One region of the Acidovorax sp. JHL-3 genome, then DNA from elsewhere that is predicted to be linked to it. Evidence: predicted binding sites of a transcription regulator. Region 1 holds the regulator's gene; each other region holds the start of a gene.
What was found. Region 1 encodes sigma-54, which starts transcription at its own class of promoters, with help from an activator protein. Its sites were predicted from a motif close to TGGCANGNAANCTGCTTT; they were not measured.
Positions count from the first base shown of each region.

Region 2: K226_RS0102970 (pilin) is a predicted target of sigma-54. The motif match lies at 2,431-2,448, and genes of this name have one in related genera.
Region 3: K226_RS0104440 (TorF family putative porin) is a predicted target of sigma-54. The motif match lies at 2,253-2,270, and genes of this name have one in related genera.

Region 1 covers NZ_JAFU01000001.1:507,695-513,106, forward strand. Annotated here, with positions in the region: gene K226_RS0102300 (class I SAM-dependent RNA methyltransferase) at 1-920, opposite strand, end outside; gene K226_RS0102305 (thioesterase family protein) at 944-1,393, opposite strand; gene K226_RS0102310 (RNA polymerase factor sigma-54) at 1,483-3,072, opposite strand; gene lptB (LPS export ABC transporter ATP-binding protein) at 3,072-3,854, opposite strand; gene lptA (lipopolysaccharide transport periplasmic protein LptA) at 3,851-4,501, opposite strand; gene K226_RS0102325 (thiol:disulfide interchange protein DsbA/DsbL) at 4,597-5,253, opposite strand; gene K226_RS0102330 (SPOR domain-containing protein) at 5,338-5,412, opposite strand, start outside.
Region 2 covers NZ_JAFU01000001.1:649,603-655,014, forward strand. Annotated here, with positions in the region: gene K226_RS0102965 (PglL family O-oligosaccharyltransferase) at 65-1,801, opposite strand; gene K226_RS0102970 (pilin) at 1,895-2,365, opposite strand; gene K226_RS0102975 (MBL fold metallo-hydrolase) at 2,902-3,693, opposite strand; gene K226_RS0102980 (FHA domain-containing protein) at 3,802-4,464, opposite strand; gene K226_RS0102985 (Stp1/IreP family PP2C-type Ser/Thr phosphatase) at 4,508-5,299, opposite strand.
Region 3 covers NZ_JAFU01000001.1:973,734-979,145, reverse strand. Annotated here, with positions in the region: gene amt (ammonium transporter) at 1-1,056, opposite strand, end outside; gene glnK (P-II family nitrogen regulator) at 1,099-1,437, opposite strand; gene K226_RS0104440 (TorF family putative porin) at 1,484-2,215, opposite strand; gene K226_RS0104435 (YifB family Mg chelatase-like AAA ATPase) at 2,427-3,977, shown strand; gene K226_RS0104430 (ABC transporter ATP-binding protein) at 4,137-4,904, opposite strand; gene K226_RS0104425 (ABC transporter ATP-binding protein) at 4,925-5,412, opposite strand, start outside.

The sequences.
Region 1 (5,412 bases):
ACGCCGGGCTGCTCGCAGGGCGGCATGCGCTGCAGGGCATCACCACCGCGCAGCTGCACCGCATCGGCGACACCGGCGCGCTCGGCATTGCGCTGGGCAAAATCGACCATGCGGTGGGCCACATCACTGCCAAATATGGGCACAGCGCTTTCCTGTATTGCGCCTTCAGCTTCGTTTTTGATAGCACTCCAGACATGACTCTGGAACGGCAGCAGTTTCTCGAACGCAAAGCGGCGCAGCATGCCGGCCGGGATGCGGCAGGCGATCTGCGCGGCCTCGATGGCGATGGTGCCGCTGCCGCAGCAGGGGTCGTACAGGGGCACGGGGTTGTCACCCAGGGGGTCCCAGCCACTGGCGGCAATCATGGCGGCGGCCAGGGTTTCTTTCAGCGGCGCGTCGCCCTTGTCTTCGCGCCAGCCGCGCTTGAACAGCGGCTCGCCACTGGTATCGATGTAGATCGTGGCCTCTTCGGTGGTCAGGTGCAGGTGGATGCGCACATCGGGCCACTGCGTGTTCACATCGGGGCGCACGCCGGTCTTGGCGCGAAAGCGGTCGGCCACGGCGTCCTTGACCTTGAGGCCCGCGAAATTGAGGCTCTGCAGCGGGCTGTGCTGCGCCGTCACCTCGACCTTGAAGGTCTGGCGCGTGGTGAACCAGATTTCCCAGGCCACGTCGCTGGCGGCGGCATACAGGTCGTTTTCAGAGCGGTAGGGGCGGTGCGCCAGTTGCACCAGCACGCGCTGGGCCAGGCGGCTGTGCAGGTTGAGCAGCAGCGCATCGCGCCACGAGGCCCGCAGCAGCACGCCGCCCCGCCCCGTGAGCAGGTCTTGCCCCGTGAGGCCGGTGATGGCGTGCACTTCGTCAGCCAGATAGCTCTCGACACCAGCGGCGCACGGCAGGAAAAGTTGGAGTTGGTTCATAGACAGGGCAAAAGGATACGCGCCTACGGCTGGGCGGCAGAAACAGGTGGGCGGCTGAGCAGCGCGCGGATGTGTGCGGGCAGCAGCGCCACCTTGCGATCGGACTTGTTGATGAAGACGATGCCGGTCTTGCCGCGTGCCACTTCGCGGCCCTGCGATTTTTCGGTCATGCGAAACACCAGGTCAAAGCCGTAGGGGTTGAAATCGGCGGGAGTCATCTCCACACGCATGGTCTCGCCATGAAAGCCCTCGGATTTGTACTGCGCCACGATGTCGCCCACCACGATGGCCAGGCCGCCCACATCCGCCTCGGGATAGCCCTGCGCCTGGAAAAAGCGCACGCGCGCCTCGGACACCAGGCTGAGCAGTTGGGCATTGTCCAGGTGCCCGCCCTGGTTCACATGGCTGATGTAGATCTGCATCTCGGTCGAAAAGACAAAGTGGGCAGGAAGATCGAAAACGATGCGGGCCATGGCGTGAGAGACAAGTAAAAAACAGAACAAAGGGATGACAAACGGCAGCTGACAGACGCACAGCCCACGCGCTCGGCGGGAAAAAACGTCTACAGCGCCTTGCGCAGGTTGGCCGGCGCGATTTTGAGCGCCTCGCGGTATTTGGCCACGGTGCGGCGCGCGCACTCGATGCCCTGCTCCTTGAGCATCTCGGCAATCTGGCTGTCGGACAAGGGTTTGGCGGGGTTTTCGGCGGCAACGAACTGCTTGATGAGCGCGCGCACCGCCGTGCTCGATGCGTTGCCGCCGGTCTCGGTGCCCAAGCCCGAGCCAAAGAAGTATTTCAGCTCGTAGGTGCCGATCGGCGTGGCCATGTATTTAGCGGTGGTCACGCGGCTGATGGTGGATTCGTGCAGGCCCAGTTCGTCGGCAATGTCGCGCAGCACCAGCGGGCGCATGGCCAGCTCTCCATGGGTGAAAAAGCTCTTTTGCCGCTCGACGATGGCGCGCGAGACGCGCAGGATGGTGTCAAAGCGCTGCTGGATGTTCTTGATGAACCAGCGCGCCTCCTGCAGGCGCTGCTGCATGCCCTGGTGGCCCTCGCCGCCCTTGTGCCCGCGCAGGGCGCCCGCATAGATGTCGTGCACGCGCAGGCGCGGCATCACATCGGGGTTGAGGCTGACGATGAAGTTGTGCTGGCCATCGCGACCATTGGCGCGCCCGGCTTTGCGCACGATGACATCGGGCACGATGATGTTGCGCTCTACATCGGCAAAGCGGCGGCCGGGGCGCGGCTCCAGGCGGGCGATCAGCGCCATGGCGGCGCGGGTGCGCTCTTCGCCATCGCCGCACAGCTGCGTCAGCCGGCGGATGTCGCGGCGGGCCAGCATCTCCAGCGGCTGCTGGCAGATGCGCAGCGCGGTCTGCACGGCGTCGGGGTCGATCGCGCTGCCTTCGTCGGCGGCCAGGGCCTTGAGTTGCAGCGTGAGGCACTCGGCCAGGTTGCGCGCGCCCACGCCCACCGGCTCCAGGCTTTGCAGCAGGCGCTGCGCCACGGTGAAGCGGTGCACCAGCTCGTCGATCTGCTCCAGGTTGCCCTCGCCAGCCAGTCCCGTGGCCAGCTCTTCGAGGGGCTCTTCGAGGTAGCCGTCGTCGTTGAGCGATTCGATCAGAAAGCGCAGCGCGGCGCGGTCGATCTCCGACAGGCGCAGCGCCAAGGCCTGGCGGTGCAGGAAGGACGTGAGTGACTCGTGCGAGCGGGCCAGCTCGGTGGCATCGGCTTCGTCGCCCTCGGAGTCATTGCGGTTGCGCGCGGGTGCGTCGCCCCCCCACTCGGCGTCGTTGGGTGCCATTTCCACGGTGCCGTCGCCGCTCCAGTCGGGCTCGTCCGCGCTGGCGCTGGGCGTTTCAGCATCATTTTGGCCTTCAGCGCTTGTGCTGCTTGCGCTAACAGCTCCTGAAAATATAGCGTCATCGGCGCTGTAATCGTCGGTCTGCGCGGGGGTGTCGGCCGCTTCAAGACCAAACTCTTCGCGTGGGGCTTCTTCGGGCGTGCGCTCGAGAAACGGGTTCTCGTCGAGCATCTGCTCGACTTCCTGCGAGAGTTCGAGCGTGGACAACTGCAACAGCCGGATGGATTGCTGCAGCTGCGGCGTAAGCGACAGGTGCTGCGAGACGCGCAGCGAAAGACCAGGTTTCATCACATCCTGAAATGTTCACCCAGGTACACCCGACGCACCTCGGCGTTGTCGACGATTTCGGACGGGGTGCCCTGGGCCAGGACGCGGCCGTCGCTGATGATGAAGGCGTGGTCGCAGATGCCCAGGGTTTCGCGCACGTTGTGGTCGGTGATCAGCACGCCGATGCCGCGCGCCTTGAGGAAACCGATGATGCGCTGGATCTCGATCACCGCGATGGGGTCGATGCCGGCAAAGGGCTCATCGAGCAGGATGAAGCGGGGCTGGGTGGCCAGGGCACGGGCGATCTCGACCCGGCGGCGCTCACCACCCGACAATGCCAGGGCCGGCGAGTCGCGCAAATGGTCCACGCGCAACTCCTGCAGCAAGGACGTGAGGCGCTCTTCGATTTGCGCCCGGCCCAGCGGCTTGCCGTCATCGCCCCGCTGCAGCTCCAGCACGGCGCGCACGTTCTCTTCGACGTTGAGCTTGCGAAAGATCGATGCCTCTTGCGGCAGGTAAGACAGCCCCAGGCGCGAGCGCCGGTGGATGGGCATGTCGGCCACCGAATGGCCATCGATGCGGATATCGCCCCCGTCGCAGCGCACCAGGCCCACGATCATGTAGAACGAGGTGGTCTTGCCAGCGCCATTGGGCCCGAGCAAACCCACCACTTCGCCCTTTTGCACAACCAGCGACACGTCCTTGACGACCTTTCGGCTGCCATAGGATTTTTCGAGGTGCTCCACTTCCAGGCGGCTGCCCGCCTGGGTATCTGGGTCTTGATTCACTGTCGCAGCACTCACTTGCTCGCACCGCCGAGGGAATTGCTGGGACGCAGCACCGGCCCGCTGGCTGCATTGGCCGGAGCGGCAGCGCCGGAAGGCTGTTCTTTGGGTGACAGCACGGCACGCACCCGCCCGCCCGCAGCAGGCGCATCGCCCGCCCCGCTGGCGGCCGCCTTTTTCTGGCCATCCACCGTGAAAACGTCGGTGAGGTTGTTGTACACAATGACGGCGCCCGAAAGCTCGTCGGTCACCACGGATTCGCGGTAGCGGCGCATCTCGGCGCGGGTGATGAAGCGCACGTTGTCGGCCTTGCCGTCGTACTCGATGACTTCGCTCTCGCCTTCTATGAACTCGTCGGGTGCGCCCGCCACGGTGTCGCGCTTTTGCCGGAAGAATGCGCGCTTGCCAGGCTCGGCCGTGACAACGCCGTACTGGTAGCCATCGGCATCCTGGCGCACATCCAGCCGCGCCCCGCGCAGCACGATGGAGCCCTTGGTCATGACCACCCGGCCCGTGAAGACGCTGGTTTGCTTGAGTTCATCGTGGCGCAACGCATCGGCCTCGATGTTCATGGGTTTGTTGCGGTCGGCCTTTTCGGCCTGGCCCACGCCAGGGGCGCAGGCAAGGGCGGTCAGCAGCAGGATCGGGAGGAGGCTTTTTTTCATGAGGCACGAATCTTGCACTCATTGTAGCCATGCACCGGTGCCATCGCCCATAAAAAAGCCCGCTGGCGCGGGCTTCTCGGGAGCGGGTTGCGCAATCAGCCCTTGCGTGCCACGCCCGCCAGATGCTCCACCACCTGCAGCACGGTCTGCATGCTGCCAGCCATGGTGCCATCGGTATAGAACCGGCCGGCAACGCCCATCGACGGCACGCCTTCCACGCCGTAGCCCTCTTGCAACGCCGTGGCACGACGCACCTGGCTGGCCACCGTGAAAGAGCTGTACATCTCCTTGAACTTGGCGATGTCCACCCCCTGCTGGGCCACCCAGGCGAAGATTTCATCGTCCTTGGCCAGCTTTTGCTTTTCAACGTGGATGGCGCGGAATACCTTGCCATGCACGGTATCGAGCTTGCCCATGCCTTCCAGCGTGAAATACAGCTTTTGCTGTGGCACGAAGCTGGCATTGAACGCCACCGGGATGCGACGGATGCTCAGATCCTTGGGAGCGGCCTTGATCCAGGACTCCAGCGCTGGCTCGAATGCGTTGCAGTGCGAGCAGCTGTACCAGAAAAACTCGATCACATCCACCTTGCCAGCAGGCGCATCGGGCGTCAGCGGCTTGGCGAGCCTGGTGTAATCCTTGCCCTCCTTGAACTGGCGCGCCTGCGCCATGGCCGGCGTGGCCAGTGGCAAGGTCAGGGCGGAAGCGGCAACCACCGAAGCGGTGGACAGGGAAAACTCGCGGCGTTTCATAACAGGGACACTCCTTGTTCGGGTCTGGAGGTGTGAGCACTCCCCCATGAAAAAGTTCAGACAATGGCGATGGGCTTTGCTGCTTTAGCGCTGTACGCGCACCATCGCGGACTCTACGCCCGCGCCTTCCAGCTTTTCCTTGAGCTGCTCGGCGTCGTC
Region 2 (5,412 bases), 140 kb from region 1:
TATTTCAACGCTTAATGCATATACCTGAAGATTAGAAAACCCATTCTAAAATCGGCTTGGGTTCTTAATTATTGATTTTTTTGATTTCAGGCCAGGATATTGCCCTGATTAGAGGATCGTTCAGCGCTTGATTAGCCCAAGCTTGACGAACCGCTTCGCATTGTGCGGCATTTACCATCAAGCACATGCGCTGTAGCCAAAGACGCGCCTCATTAGGGCGGTCGTTCCATGCCATGGCTGCGGCAAGCTTGTGAATTACTCCTGCGCTCGGATATAGATTCGCCACGTTCAGCATCCAATTCAGCTCTTCGGGCGACATGTCTTTGTGCGGCTCGAAACGAGCGAATCGAATCATGTCACTCAAATGGTTTAGCACTAGTACTTTTGGCGGTTCCTTGGGCTCATTTGTACGAATGTTAGCAAACTCAAATCTCAATGCCAGATAACTCGCTTCAACACGAAAATAGTCACGTGCGATCAGCACCAAAAGACACGTTGACAAGGCACAGACAGAGAACAGTATCCAACGCCCACCCACATGCCACAATTGCGCTCCCAACCGCATATCTAGGGCACCAACCAGCAAGCCGGCTGGGAAGAGGAAATAGGCGTATGACAGGGGATATTCCAACAGGGCGTGGTTGCCAACTACAACCAATAATAACAAGAGCAAAATATCTTCTATTTTTTTCGCTGCTCGAAAATGCCTCCACAACCAAAATATCATTATTCCGATCAGTAGCAAACCAATAGGAATACCATTCCATAATACGAGATCAAGGAAGAAGTTGTGAGAATTAGAAAAAAGAATGTATAAAGGTGAATTATTTACAGCCACCTGCAGATGTGCCATTGCAATCTGCCCCCATCCGTATCCGATCCATGGTTTATGCTGAACGGCATCAATGAATAGTGCCCATGCCTGGGGGCGAACTTCAGTCGCCATGCGAACCAAGTCAGTCTGGCCGCCGAGAAGCAAGTACTCTTGCAGCCAATCTTTTGCGTGCAAGCAACCAATAAAATATCCTCCCAGCGCAACGATGGTCCATGGTGCCCATCGGTTGCGCCACATGCCGCGCCACATCCAGGTTGCGCCTATCAAAATCGCCATCGCAATCCAAGCCGTGCGCGAAGCAGTTAAAGCCACCCCAAACAAAAGATAGAGGGCGATAATTACGCCCGTCACTCCACTCACGTAGTTGCGCTGAACCGCCCAACCTGCAGCTAACAACCCCCATATCAAAAACGTGGCTAACAAATTAGGTTGCCCAAAATTGGCGAAAGGGCGCCCAGCTGTGGCACCCATATCCCAAAGAAACAGTCGGTCCAGTTCGAGCCATTGATGAAACTGCAACCCTACGGAAAACATCGCGGCGATACCTATTGCTAAGAAGAGCCCATCCGCCATCTGACCAGGCGCACCGGACTCCCAGCGAATACCGATCGCGATGGCCAGGAAAAAACCGAGCAGATAGGCAGTTGCAACCCAAGCCGTGCCTGCAAACGCCTGCATCCCAGCTGCATACTGTACGAAGGGCATGGCAACCATGATCAATGCGACCAGTGCCGCACTAGACAGGGTGCTTTTTCCCGGAGCTCGCACCACGACCGCCAAAGCGGCACCAGCCAACAGGAGGGAGACCCACGCCTCCATATGAAACGAGGGCCAGGGAAGGTAGTGATTGGGAAGGAGCCATCCCAAAGACAAACCGATGGCCCAAATAACAAGCCAGAACTTCGTAAAAATATCTTTACCAGCGCACATCGAAATGTCGCTGGTAGCTGGGGATAAATAGCGCACCTGATCACCCTGTTGCCGCAGCAAATTTTTCTTCGTTGGTATAGACCAAAGAAAAAGGCCCCTAAAGGAGCCTTTTCAGCAAAGCCGGATAGATTACTTGCAGCTAGCAGGCAGATACTTGGCTTCCATCGTGGTGGAAACGGTAACACCACTCGCGTTATCGGCGCTTGTTGCTGCACGGCAAGTCCACACGACTTGCCCGTTGCCTTGGAGGGCTCCCGCAAAAGCAACGCCCTTGCCACTCAGCTTTGCGTCGGCAGACGATGCAGCTGCAATGATGACGGCATTAGATGCGTCAGTGTATTTGTACCCAACACCAGACACCCACTTCGACACTTGCGTATCAATGGTAACGCTAGCCACAGCAGGCATGGCTGCATTTACTTGAGCAGCTTCAGCAACGGCCACCTTGGCGGACGAGCCAGCCAGAATGATTTCCGAAACCTTGGCGCGGACGGTGTAGTCCTGGTACGCAGGCAGCGCCACGGCAGCCAGAATACCGATGATCGCCACAACGATCATCAATTCGATCAGGGTGAAACCCTTTTGCAGATTACGCTTCATAAATTCTCCTCGGAGTCAATTGCAATTGAAAACCTGCAGAAGGATTCTTCAGGTTCGCACCGATAAAAGCAGCAACCGTGCCAGGTCACTGCACGCAACCAAACACGTCCTGACGGTTACAAAGCACGCCAGAAAACGCGATTGTGTAACAGCCCCTAGTCCATCCGCCATCGGAGCGACATTTTTGTCACGCCATGTATGTCACGAAGTGCAATTTCGGCTTACACATCGGGCGTTTGATGCGCTTTGAGGGCGGTCAGCTTGCGAATCGCCATGCCAGAGGGAAGTGGTGCCGGTGATCCGGCCGGCTGCTTTGACGCTCAGGTGCGTTTCGTTAAGCCGGGCCGGTCGATGTCTGCTGAGAAAAAAACTCGGTCAGGCTGGGCTGCGCCAGTTCTGGTGACAACGGTGTGGGGAACGCAGCCCTGCAAAGTTCGCGGCGAGAGCGGGAGCTTTCAGCTTTGCATTTTTTGCATAGGATATCAGGCTGTAGACCTTACGCAGCAAGCGCAAGTAGCTATCAAAACAGATGTGCACTACACCTCAAACTCTTGCCCCGCCTGCAGCCACGAAATGTCATGCGGCTCACCACTGCCCGGGTGCGTGATGGCGTCGAAGCGGCGGACTTGCTCGACGATCAGCTCCGTCTCGGACGGCTTGGTGTGTGTGATGTAGATGGGGCACTGCCTGCCGGGGGCGAGTTGCGCCAGCTCCCGCGCCAGGGTGTGGGGCGCCAGGTGCAGGCTGCGCTGCGCCAGGGCGCTTTCATGGTTGCTGAAGGCGGTTTCTATGACCAGCATGGCCACGGGCAACTGGTTGATGCGTTGCCAGAAGGCGGGGTTTGGCCCGGTGTCGCCGCTGTAGACCCACCAGCCGCTGCGCCCGCGCACGGCATAGCCCACGGCGGGCACGGTGTGGATGGCGGGCAGCACCTCAATATCGAGGCCGGCGAGGTGCACCGTTTGCGCGGTTTCGAGCTCTTTGAAGATCAGGAAAGGCGCTGCGGCACTGGGGATGCGGCTGAAATCCGGCCAGATGACGTTGTTGAAAATATGGGCCTGCAGCGCGGCGATGGTGGCGGGCAGGGCGTGCACTTGCACCGGGGCGCTGCGCAGGGACGACACGGCGTCCAGCATCAGAGGCAGGGCTGCCACATGGTCCAGATGCGAATGCGTGAGCAACACATGGTCGATGTGGCGCATTTCTTCGAGGGTGAGGTCGCCCACGCCGGTGCCTGCGTCGATGAGTACACGCCCCTCGATCAGAAAAGAGGTGGTGCGGCAACCTTGCGCAATGGCACCCGAGCATCCCAACACGCGAACCTTCATGCCACCGCCTTGTCAGGAGTTGAAGCGGGCTATACCAATGCCGCCCGCTGAGACCCCGAAGGGTAACACCCCGAACATCCCTCCCACACGGCAAATACCAGCGGGGAATCAGCCTTGCTCGAACTGCATCTCGGTGCCTGCCAGGGTGATGCGGTCGCCATGCTTGAGAGGCACGGGGGCCTCCCCCATGGGGATGCCGTTGAGCAGGGGCCTGTCGGGCCCTTCGACGTGCGCCAGCACATGGCCGTGGTGGCGTTTGGTGATGGAGGCCACAGCCACACCGGGCTTGCCGATGGTGGTGACCACCTTCGACAGCGCCACCTCGCGCCCGGCCGCCGCGCCCGACATCACGCGAATGACCGCCGAGGGCAACGCAGCTGCTGGCGGGGTTGGTGCCGCCGCGGCGGCGGCACGGGGCAACCCCATGGACGGGGGAACCATGCCGGGCTTGAAGAGCAAGGTTTTCTCGAAATTTTCGCCCTCGGCCTCTTGCAGGAAGCGGATCTTGTATTTGCCCACTTCGATAATGTCGCCGTTGCGTAGCTCTTGGCGTGTGACGGCCTTGGCGTTGACATAGGTGCCGTTGGTGCTGCCCACGTCTTCGATTTCCACCCCATCGTCGGTCATGTGGATGACGGCGTGCTCACCGCTGACGGCAAGGTTGTCGATGACGATGTCGTTGTAGGGGCGCCGGCCCAGCGTGGTGCGCTCCTTGGTCAACTCGACCTCTTTGATGACGACGCTGTCGATCGAAACGATCATTCTGGGCATGATCCACTCCTGGTGTGTTGAATTGTTGTGGGGTTGAGCGGCATCATGCAGCCCGGATCAATCGGGACATGAAACCTCGTTTTTTGCCGCCCGCTGCCGCCGTTTGCACCAGCAGCACACTGATGTTGTCGCGCCCGCCCTGTGCGTTGGCGGTATCGACGAGCAGGTTGGTTTTTTCTTCCAGCGACAGGGATGCGCGCACCATGTCCGCCACATCGGCGTCGGGCACCATGTCGGTCAGGCCGTCGGAGCACAGGAGGAACAAATCGTTCGGCGCCACCTGGAATTCGTTCACTTCCATTTGCACATGGGGCTCGACCCCCAGGGCACGGGTAACCAGATTGCCATTGGTGGACACGGCGGCTTGCTGGGGGGTCATCAAGCCGGCATCCACTTGTTCCTGCAGCCAGGAATGGTCGCGCGTGATTTGCTGCAACACGCCATCGCGCAGGCGGTAGCAGCGCGAGTCGCCGATGTGCCCCAGAATAAGCCGCTCGCCCCGAAAGACGCCCACAACCAGCGTGGTGCCCATGCCTGCATATTGGGGATTGGAGAGTGAGGCGCCCAGCACGGCGTGGTTGGCGTTTTCCACGCAGATTTCAAGCGCCTTGCGGACATCGGCGCTCTGCGCATTCTGGCCGGCATGTGCGAGCCAGCGCGCCATTTCCGTACGAATGAAGGTGGTGGCCATGGCGCTGGCCACTTCGCCGGCGTTGTAGCCACCCATGCCATCCGCCAGAACGGCAATTTGCGCATCGCGGTCGAAGGCCACGGAGTCTTCGTTGTTGTTGCGCACCCGTCCGCGGTCGGTACGGGCGAAAAATTCGTAGATCATGGAGGTTGCCGCGTGCGTCGTCAGGCAGCCGAACACGGTGGAAGTACCGAGTTCCGGACAGCGGGAAGCTTTATCACGCTTGGCGGGAAAGCTGCCATGTCAGGCCCATTTGC
Region 3 (5,412 bases), 470 kb from region 1:
CACGAAACCGGCAGCCGGTGTGACCGCCACCAGACCCGCCACGGCACCCGAGGCAGCACCCAGCATCGAGGCCTTGCCCTTGTGCAGGGCTTCACCGGCCAGCCACGACAGCGTGGCAGCACCCGTGGCCAGAATGGTGTTGATGAAGGCCAGGCCAGCCACGCCGTTGGCAGCACCTGCCGAGCCGGCATTGAAGCCAAACCAGCCCACCCACAGCAGCGAGGCACCCACCATGGTCAGTGTCAGGCTGTGGGGCGTGAGCGCTTCTTTGCCGAAGCCGATGCGCTTGCCCACCATGTAGGCACCCACCAGGCCAGCGATACCGGCATTGATGTGCACCACGGTGCCACCAGCGAAGTCGAGCGCGCCGTCCTTGCCCAGCAGACCGCCGCCCCACACCATGTGGGCCATGGGGATGTAGCTGAAGGTGAACCACAGCACGGCAAAGATCAGCACGGCGGCGAACTTGATGCGCTCGGCAAACGATCCCACGATCAGCGCCACGGTGATGGCGGCAAAGGTGGACTGGAAGGCCACGAACACATATTCGGGAATGGTTGGCAGCAGGCCCGACAGCGTGTCTGACGCGATGCCCTTCAGGAAGATCTTGTCAAACCCTCCGAAGAACTGGCCCTCGCCGGCGAACGTCAGGCTGTAGCCATAAACGGCCCACAGCACGGTGATCAGCGCAAAGATCACGAACACCTGCACCAGCACCGACAGCATGTTCTTGGAACGGGCCAGGCCGCCGTAGAACAGTGCCAGGCCCGGAATGACCATCAGGATCACAAGCATGGTGGACGTGAGCATCCAGGCGGTGTCACCCGAGTCGAGCTTGGGCGCGGGTGCCGTGGGGGCCGCTTCGGCGGCTGCAACCGGTTCGGCTGCGGGCGCTGGGGCCTCGGCGGCGGGTGCAGCCACGGGGGCTGGCGCAGCGGCATCGGCCACCGGGGCGGCGATGGTGGTGTCGGCCGGGGCGGGTGCCTGGGCCAGGGACAGGGTTCCTGCGGACAGCAGACTCAGTCCCAGAATGAAGGAGGCAAGCAGTTTTTTCATGGCATGTACTCTCTGTGGGATGCAGCGGGCTTGGGGCCGTGCTTAAAGGGCTTCCTTGCCGGTTTCGCCGGTGCGAATGCGCACCACCTGCTCCAGGTGGCTGACGAAAATCTTGCCGTCGCCGATCTTGCCGGTGCGTGCAGCGCCTTCAATGGCTTCGATCACGCGGTCGACCAGCTCATCGTCCACGGCGGCCTCGATCTTCACCTTGGGCAGAAAGTCGACCACATACTCCGCGCCGCGGTACAGCTCGGTATGGCCCTTTTGGCGACCGAAGCCCTTGACCTCGGTGACCGTGATGCCCTGCACCCCGATGTCAGAGAGGGCTTCGCGCACTTCGTCGAGCTTGAAGGGTTTGATGATGGCTGTCACCATTTTCATTTTGAGTTCCTCCGATTGAGGGCACCGACAGGGCGCCCTCCGTTGATTACAGGGTTTTGGTGAGCGTGGCGATCACGCGGGTTTTGTTGACGGGGCCAAAAAAGTCTTTCTTGTTGGCGCCCACGATGGCAGCGCCCAGCGTGAGGCCGTCGCCAAAGTCATAGACACCACCGACGCTGTAATCCATGTAGTTGGGCACGCCTGCATCCTTGATGTCGCTGGAAAAGCGGGTGAAGCCCACCGAGGCCTTCAGCGTGACCTTGGACATCACTTCCTGTGCCACGGCGAAGCTCAGGTAGCCGGTGTTGCGGCCCTTGAGACCGGAGCCGGACTTGGCGCCCGCCCAGCCGAAATAGTCCTTGGACACCGTGTGCGCGTACTTGGCCGTGAGCGGGCCAAAAGTGGCGGCGCCATAGAGCTCGGTGGTGTTGCCACTGGTGTTGCCGGGATACAGATAGGCCAGCGCGCCCACATCCAGGTCCGCTCCGCCGACCTTGAACTTGTAGCCGCCGTAGACATCGGATTCCAGCGAGTTGCCAGACAGCCAGTTCACGCTGGAGTTCCAGTTGCCGACATACCAGCCAGAGTCGCCGAAGGCATAGTCAAAGCCACCCTGCACGGCGGGCTTGAAGGCACTGACCTTGCCTGTGTCCTGGTCCTGCCCCCGGAACTTGTAATTGCTGGTCAGACTGACATTGCCCGTGAGCTGGGCACTGGCCAGCATGGGCAGGGCGGCAATAAAGGCGACGCTCAAGAACTTGATGGATGCGCGGGTCATGGTTCCTCCGGTAGGTCTAAAGTGGGTACACACCGGTTAAGCACGGTCCGTGCCATGTCGCAAAACACCACGACGGCACGCCCTGCGCCCGTGGTCTGCATTCGCCCTTACATTGGTGGTGGCGCCGCGCCATCGCACCCGAGTGGTGCGCAGCACGGCCGCCAGACAACAACCATCCATCCACCGCACCTATCTGGGGAGAAAACCGCTCATGAGTCTTGCTTTGGTGCAAAGCCGCGCGCTTCTGGGGCTGCAGGCGCCCTCGGTCACCGTCGAGGTGCATCTGGCCAACGGGCTCCCCAGCTTCACCCTGGTCGGTCTGGCCGATGTGGAGGTGAAGGAGGCGCGCGAGCGCGTGCGCTCAGCGCTGCAGAACGCGGGGCTGGAGTTTCCGCACAACAAGCGCATCACCGTGAACCTGGCGCCGGCCGATCTGCCCAAGGACTCGGGGCGCTTTGACCTGCCCATCGCGCTGGGCATCCTGGCCGCCAGCGGACAGATCGACGCCAGCCGCCTGGCCGGCCATGAATTCGCTGGCGAGCTGTCGTTGTCCGGCCAATTGCGCCCCGTGCGCGGCGCCCTGGCCACCAGCCTGGCGCTGCGTGCCCACCAGGTGGCGGTGCGGCTGGTGCTGCCACCGGGCAGCGCCGAAGAAGCCGCCCTGGTGCCCGGTGCCCAGGTTTACCGCGCGCGCCACCTGCTGGATGTGGTGCGGCATTTTTTACCGGCAGGCGCCCAGGAGCCCATCGACGACAACGCTGCCACTGACGACGGCTGGTGCCTGCTGCAGCCCGCACCGCTGGCCACGCAAGCGGTCTATGCCGACCTTTCGGATGTCAAGGGCCAGGTGGTTGCCAAACGCGCACTCGAAATCGCGGCCGCCGGCGGGCACAGCCTGCTGATGATGGGGCCGCCGGGCTCGGGCAAGTCCATGCTGGCCCAGCGCTTTGCCGGGCTGCTGCCAGCCATGACCATGGAAGAGGCCCTGGAAAGCGCGGCAGTGGCCAGCCTGGCAGGCCGCTTTAGCGCCGCGCAGTGGGCGCAGCGGCCCACCAGCCAGCCCCACCACACCGCATCGGCCGTGGCGCTGGTGGGCGGGGGCTCCCCGCCGCAGCCCGGAGAAATATCACTCGCCCACCACGGGGTGCTGTTTCTGGACGAATTGCCAGAGTTTCCCCGTGCCGCGCTGGAAGCCCTGCGCGAGCCGCTGGAGACCGGGCGCATCACCATTGCGCGCGCCGCGCGGCGTGCGGAGTTTCCGGCGTGTTTTCAGATGGTGGCCGCCATGAACCCCTGCCCCTGTGGCTTTTTGGGGTCGGCGCAGCGCGCCTGCCGTTGCACGCCCGACCAGGTGGCGCGTTACCAGGGCAAGCTCAGCGGGCCGCTGCTCGATCGCATCGATCTGCATGTGGAGGTGCCTGCCTTGCCAGCCAACGACCTGCTGGACGCGCCAGCGGGCGAGGCCAGCGCCGCCGTGCGCGAGCGCGTAGCCCGCGCCCGCCAGGCGGCCATGGCACGCCAGGGCAAGTCCAACCAGGCGCTGCAGGGTCAGGAGATCGACACCCACACCGCCCTGGAGCCCGCTGCCACGCAGTTTCTGCAAACCGCCGCAGCCCGCCTGGGCTGGTCGGCCCGCAGCACGCACCGCACCCTGAAGGTGGCGCGCACCATTGCCGACCTGGCGGGCGCCACCAGCACGCAGGTGGCCCATGTGGCCGAGGCCGTGCAATACCGGCGCGTGCTGCGCAGCCCGGGCGCATGAAACATCCCCCCGGCCGCCGCGCGCGGCCCCCGGCCTGGCCTGCGCGCACGGGGAAAACCGCAGGAAAATGCTATTTAATAAATAGCTGCTTGCGCTTATCTATAAAGGGCTAGGGGCCAATTTCACTCATATTTCTCGAAAACCCCGAGGATTCGGTCGCTACACCCCGAGGTACTGGCGCCGCACGGCCAGGTCGGCCACCAGCGCCGCCATGGTGCTGTGGTGGCAGATCTGGCCCTTTTCGAGCACATAGGCGCGGTCGGCCACCGCCTCGGCAAAGTGCAGGTTCTGCTCGGACAGCAGCACGCTCACGCCCTGTGCCTTGAGTTGCAAAATGGTGCGAGCCATCTGCTCGACGATCAGCGGGGCCACGCCTTCAGACGGCTCATCGAGCAGCACCAGCAGCGGCTGGCCCATGAGGGTGCGCGCCACTGTAAGCATCTGCTGCTCGCCGCCACTCATGCGGCCGCCGGGCCGCTGGGGCATTTCACCCAGATTGGGAAACAGCGCAAACAGGCGCTCGGGTGTCCAGTGCGGCGCGGCGCTGCCGTCGGGCCAGTGGCGCGCGCCCTGGCGCCCCACTTCCAGGTTGTCGAGCACGCTCAGGTCGGTGAAGATGCGCCGCTCTTCGGGCACATAACCCAGCCCCATGCGCGCCACCTGGTAGGGCGCGCTGCGCGCAATGTCGCGCCCCAAAAATCGCAACTGCCCTCCCTGCTGAATCTCGCGGCGCACCTCCAGGCCCACGATGGCCTTGAGCGTGGTGGACTTGCCGGCACCGTTGCGGCCCATCAACGCCACGACCTCGCCGCGCCCCACCTGCAAATCCACGCCAAACAGCACCTGCGCTGCGCCATACCAGGCGGCCAGCCCCTGCACCTGCAGCAAAGGGGCCGACAAGGCGGACTGGGGCGTTGCGGTTGGCACAACCACGGATGCGCGGGCCGTCACGGCGCGCTCCCGCCCGTGGGCACATGACCGAACATGCTGCCGCTGCCCAGATACACCTGCTGCACCTGGGCGTTGTCGCGAATGGCCTGCGGCGTGCCCTCGGCCAGCAGGCGCCCGCGCGCCAGCACCATCACGCGGTCGGCGTGGGCAAACACCACATCCATGCTGTGCTCGGTGAACAGCACGCCCATCGCCCGCTCGCGCGCCAGTTGCTGCGTGAGCGCCATCAGCGCCAGGCGCTCCGCCGGGGCCATGCCGGCCGTGGGCTCATCCATCAGCAACAACCGGGGCGCGTGGGACAGCGCCATGGCCAGCTCCACCCGCTTCACGTCGCCATAGGCCAGCGCACTGCAGGGGCGCAGCGCCTGCGCCGCCATGCCCACCTGATCGAGCAGCGCCAGCGCATCGGCACGCCGGTGGTTCTGCGCGCGCGGCCAGAACGAAAACAGGCGCCGGTCAGCCGACAGCAGGGCCATCTGCACGT